2 linked regions of the Corallococcus sp. EGB genome follow. The protein of the gene in region 2 interacts with the protein of the main gene of each other region in a pairwise test. Links are inferred from orthologs where the notes say so. Each region holds a gene or a part of one and is shown on either strand. Other genes may lie near its edges.

Region 1 (2,872 bases), 3.2 Mb from region 2 along the record:
GCGCCCATTGGGCGGGACGTGCTGGACTTCTTCGCCTCCATCGACGTGGTGCTGCTGGAGGTCTGGGGCATGACGGAGTTGTCCGGCCCCGCCACGGTGAGCACCACAGAGTGCGCGCGGCTGGGCACGGTGGGCCGCCCCATGCTGGGCGTGGAGGTGCGCATCGCCGAGGACGGGGAGATCCTCGTGAAGGGTGGCAACGTATGCCTGGGCTATCACCGCAACCCGGAGGCCACGCAGGACCTGCTGGCGGACGGGTGGCTGCACTCGGGCGACGTGGGGCAGTTGGACGCGGAGGGCTTCCTGCGCATCACCGGGCGCAAGAAGGAGATCATCGTCACCTCCGGCGGCAAGAAGACGTCGCCCGCGAACATCGAGGAGATGCTCAAGGCCGTCTCGCCCGTGGGGCACGCGCTGGTGGTGGGCGACCGGCGCAACTACCTGGTGGCGCTGGTGACGCTGGAGCCGGACCGGGCGCGGAAGCTGGCAAGGGAGAAGGGCTGGCCGGAGGACGTGGCCGCGCTGGTGGAGGATCCGCAGCTCCAGCAGCACCTGCTGGAGGCAATCGAGCGCGACGTGAACCCGAAGCTGTCGCGCTTCGAGACCATCAAGCGCTTCCGCGTGCTGCCGGGGGAGTTCACCATCGACGGCGGCGAGCTCACGCCCAGCATGAAGATGCGCCGCAAGGTGGTGGAGCAGAAGTACGCGGACGTCATCGACGCGCTCTACCGCGAGCCCGCCGCACCCGGCGTCGCGGCCCACGGGTAGGGGACGCAAAGCGAAAGGGGCGGGGGACTCGAACCGGAGTCCCGCGCCCCTTCGTGCTTCAGCGGCTGTCGAAGCCGGTGACTACTTGCCCGTGCGCGCCTCGCGGGCCACGTAGTCGCGGCGCGCGGAGCCCGTGTAGACCTGACGGGGACGGGCGATCTTCTGCTCGTTGTCCGTGACCATCTCCTCCCACTGCGCGCACCAGCCCACCGTGCGGGGGATGGCGAACAGGACGGGGAACATCTCCGCCTGGAAGCCCATCGCCTCGTAGATGAGGCCCGAGTAGAAGTCGACGTTCGGATACAGCTTGCGCTTCACGAAGTACTCGTCCTCGAGCGCGATGCGCTCCAGCTCGAGCGCGATCTCCAGCAGCGGGTTCTTGCCCGTCACCTCGAAGACCTCGTCCGCCACGCGCTTGATGACCTTGGCGCGCGGGTCGTAGGACTTGTAGACGCGGTGGCCGAAGCCCATCAGCTTCTTCTCGCCCTCGCCGCCCTTCACCTGCTTGATGAACTCCGGGATGGCGGACTTGGTGCCGATCTCGCGGAGCATGCGGAGCACCGCCTCGTTGGCGCCGCCGTGCAGCGGGCCGTAGAGCGCGCCCACGCCCGCGGCGACCGCGGAGTAGGGGTCCACCTGCGACGAGCCCACCGTGCGCACGGACGTGGTGGAGCAGTTCTGCTCGTGGTCCGCGTGCAGGATGAAGAGGACGTCCAGCGCCTTCTCCAGCGTCGGGTGCACCTTGTACGTCGTGGTGCCGATGCGCTTGATCATCGCCAGGAAGTTGGCGACGTAGGACAGGTCGTTGTCCGGATAGACGTACGGCAGGCCCATCGAGTGCCGGTAGGAGAACGCGGCGATGGTGGGCATCTTCGCGATGAGGCGCGTGATCTGGATCTCACGGCTGCGCGCGTCGCGGATGTTCTTCGCGTCCGGGTAGAAGCCGGACAGCGCCGCCACCGTGGAGCCCAGCATGGACATGGGGTGCGCGTCGTAGCGGAACCCGTCCATGAAGGACTTGATGTTCTCATGCACCAGCGTGTGGTGCGTCACGTTGTGCGTGAAGTTGTCCAGCTCCGCCTGCGTGGGCAGCTGGCCCTTGAGCAGCAGGTAGGCCACCTCCAGGAAGGTGGACTTCTCCGCGAGCTGCTCGATGGGGTAGCCGCGGTACTCCAGGATGCCCTTGTCGCCGTCGATGAACGTGATGGCGCTCTTACAGTTCGCCGTGTTCAGGAACGCGGGGTCGTAACCCATCAGACCGAAGTCATCGCTGCCGGTCTTGATCTGGCGCAGGTCGGGGGTGCGGATACAGCCGTTCTCGATCGGGATCTCGTACGTCTTCCCGGTCCGATTGTCGGTGACGGTCAGCGTGTCCTTGGGCATGGGCGGAGATTTCACAGGGCGGCGGACGCTTTCAACAAAAAAGAACGATAAGTCTTAGAGGCGAAGTTTCCGGGTCGGCTCCCCGCTCAGGAATAGCGGACGCCGGCGCGCGTGAGCTGCCGCCAGAAGCCCGGGAAGCTCTTCTCCACGCACTCCGGCCCCGTCAGATCCAGAGGCACGCCGGACAGCACACACAGGGTGGCCGCTGACATCGCCAGGCGGTGGTCACCCCGGCTGTCCATGGCGAAGCGCGCGGGCTTCGCCTTCGGAGGGACGATGCGCAGCGTCTCGCTGTCGGCTCCGGCCGACAGCTCCGTGGTGCCGCCGTAGGCCGCCACCAGCGCGCGGATTCCCTCCAGCCGGTCGCTCTCCTTGACCCGCAGGATGCCCACGTCGCTGAGCGTGGTGGGGCGCGGCAGCACGCACGCGAGCGCCGCCAGCGTGGGCAGGAGGTCCGGGCATTCCTTGCCCGTCGCGCGCAGCTCCCCCGTGGCCTCACCCTCGAAGCGCCAGGTGTGGGGCGCGCCCGCGGGGACCCTTTTCAGCCCCACGTCGGCGACCAGCCGGAGGATCGCCTGGTCCGGGTGCGCGCTCTCGGGCTCGGCGCGCTCCACCGTGCCACCCGTGCGCCAGGCGATGAGCACCAGATAGCCCAGCGACGACCAGTCGCCTGGCAGTGATGGGACGGATTCGGGCGCCTGATAATCCGTGACGGAGCAGT
Region 2 (2,756 bases):
AAGACGTGGCCACCGGCGATCGCCCTCCAGGTGCTACTTGCGCGCCCCGCCCCGCTTCGTGCGTGAACGGGAGGCCGTGCTCTTGCGAGCGGTCCCGCGGCGCGCCGGGGTGCTCTTGCGGGCCGTGGAGCGCTTGCCGGCGGTGCCGGTGCGCGCGGTGGACTTGCGGCCCTGGGTGGTGCGCCGGGCCCGGGTGGGCGCGGCCTTCCGGCGGCTGGAGGAGGAGCTCCGCTTCGCCGTGGCGGCGCGGCGCTTCCCGCCCACGCGCCCCGCCTTGCGCGCGTTCTTGCGGGCCGCGGGACGCCGGCGGGCCGCCTTCGCCTTGCTGCCGGAGCCGCCCTTCATCCCGCCCCCGGTGAGCTTGTTCACGGTGGCGTACGCGCGGGCCGCGGCGGTCTTCTCGCTGACGCCCTTGTCCTCGTAGCCCTTCTCGATGTGCTCGGCCATGCGCTTCTGTTTCGCCGAGTACTTGCTCTTGCTTCCACGTGCCATGCAGTGCCCTCCTGGAGAATGTCCCGGCGCGGGTCCGGAGCATGGAGTCCGCGTTGCCTGGAAGGTGAACACGCCTGCCCAGGGAGGGAACCCGTCAGCCCCCTACCCCTGTCCACCCGTGGAACCTCTTCGCGCGCGGGGGATGGGGAATGGACAGTGCCCAGCCCTCCGCGCCCGGGTCCCGCTGGTGCCCGAGCGGCTTCGTGCGCAGCTTGAGGGCGCCGCACAGAAAGCAGAGAGGTCTCCCCTGGAACCCGCACTCAACGCGCCTCCGCGCCTTCGCCACCTGGACGAGGGGCCCGCGGTCCTGGTGGTGAATACGCGCTCGCGCTCGGGGCGCGACGCCTTCGAGCACGCCCGCGAGCGGCTCGCCGCCCACGGCATCCCGCTCATGGCCGCGCATGCGCTGACGCGGCCCAAGCGCCTGCGCAAGGTCGTGGAGGAGGCGCTCGCCCAGGGGGCCCGCCGCGTCCTCGTGGGAGGAGGCGACGGCACCCTCAGCTGCGCGGCGCAGGCGCTGATGGGGCACGACGTGACGCTGGGCGTGGTGCCGCTGGGCACCGGCAACGACTTCGCGCGCTCCCTGGGCATCCCGGACACGCTGGAGGCCGCGTGCGACGTCATCGCCGGGGGCTACACGGCGCGCGTGGACGTGGGGCTCGCCAACGGGCGGCCCTTCCTCAACGCCGCCAGCCTGGGGCTCACCACCGCCATCGCGAAGCGGCTCACGCAGGAATTGAAGCAGCGCGCCGGCAAGCTGGCCTACCCCATGGCCGCCGCCGCGGAGATGCGCACGCTGCAGCCCTTCCACGTCCGGCTCCAGGCGGACGGGCAGACGCTGGAGGTGGATGCGCTCCAGCTGGTGGTGGGCAACGGCCGCTACCATGGGGCGGGCAACATGGTGGCGCCGGACGCGACGCTGGACGACCGCCGCTTCCACGTCTACGCCATCACCGCGCCCTCCGCGGCGGACGGCGGCGAGCGCACGGGGCTGGGCCACCTGCAGGACGTGGCCACGCTCGCGCGCGTGGCGCTGGGCATGAGGAGCGGCGGGCACCTGGAGCACGAGTCCGTCGTGCACCTGCACACCTCCCGGCTCGTGGTGGAGACAGAGCCGCCCATGGAGGTGAACGCGGACGGGGAGAACGTGGGCATGACGCCCATGCGCTTCGAGCTGTCCCCCTCCGCGCTGCGCGTCTACGCGCCCGCGCCTCAGTAGGAGCCGCGCTACACCTTCTCCAGCACGCTGGAGAGCACCTGGGCGGTGAAGTTCACCAGGGGAATCACGCGCCGGTAGTCCATGCGCGTGGGCCCGATGACGCCCACGGTGCCCAGGACCGCCTCCGCCGTGCCGTAGGGGCTGGCGATGACGGTGACGTCACCGGCGGCGGAGAACTCGCTCTCCGCGCCGATGAAGACGTGCATCTCCTTGGTGCGCTGCACGCGGTCCAGCAGGTGCAGGAGCTTGTGCTTCTCATCCAGGGCGCGGAAGAGCGCGCGGATGCGCTCCACGTCCGCGAACTCCGGCTGCTCCAGGAAGGAGCCGGTGCCTTCGATGAGCACGCGCTCGGGCGTCTGCAGGTCGGTGGCGGCGGCGCCCAGGCGCAGGGCCTTGGCGGTCAGCGCGTTGTAGAGGGCCTGCTCCTGGTCCATCTCCGCGCGGATGCGCTCGCGCGCCTCCTCCAGGGGCACCTGGTGGAGCAGCTCGGAGAGGTAGTTGCTCGCCTTGAGGAGCTCGTCGGACGTCACCGGGAAGTCCACGGTGAGGGCCTTGTTGTGCACCTGGCCGTTCTGGCCCACGAGGATGGCCAGCACGCGGTTCTCGCGCAGGCGCAGGAACTCGATGCGCTGGAACACGGCGGCGTCGGGGCGGGGCGTGAGGACGACGCCCGCGTGGCGCGTGAGCGAGTGCAGCACGCGGCTGGCCTCCGACAGCACCTCGTCCAGGCTGGACTCATGGATGAGGCCGGCGTGGATGAGCTCGCGGTCGCGCGGAGCGGGGTCGCGCAGCTTCACCAGGGTGTCCACGTAGAAGCGGTAGCCGCGGTCGGTGGGCACGCGGCCGGCGGAGGTGTGGGGCTTCTCCAGGAAGCCCAGGGCCTCCAGGTCGGCGAGCACGTTGCGCATGGTCGCGGAGGACACGTCGAACTCTCCGCGCCGCGTCAGCTGCTGACTGCCGACCGGGCCGCCCGTGGTGATGTACTCCTGCACCACGGCCCGGAGGACTTCCTTCTCACGCTCACCCAACTCGTCGGGCATTCCCG

The links.
Region 1: the proteins of KYK13_RS35140 (region 2) and KYK13_RS22255 interact in binary tests that used the Escherichia coli proteins (3 or more experiments, as listed by UniProt). The link is inferred for Corallococcus sp. EGB from one-to-one orthologs.

What each region holds. Positions count from the first base shown.
Region 1 is NZ_CP079946.1:5,398,797-5,401,668, reverse strand. It holds KYK13_RS22255 (citrate synthase), read right to left. Parts: upstream 2,152-2,872; coding sequence 850-2,151; downstream 1-849. Other genes in the region: KYK13_RS22250 (3-phosphoshikimate 1-carboxyvinyltransferase), read right to left, coding at 2,238-2,872; KYK13_RS22260 (long-chain fatty acid--CoA ligase), read left to right, coding at 1-768.
Region 2 is NZ_CP079946.1:8,618,159-8,620,914, forward strand. It holds KYK13_RS35140 (lipid kinase), read left to right. Parts: upstream 1-802; coding sequence 803-1,711; downstream 1,712-2,756. Other genes in the region: KYK13_RS35135 (transcriptional regulator), read right to left, coding at 34-492; hrcA (heat-inducible transcriptional repressor HrcA), read right to left, coding at 1,720-2,751. UniProt on the Escherichia coli protein: In vitro phosphorylates phosphatidylglycerol but not diacylglycerol; the in vivo substrate is unknown.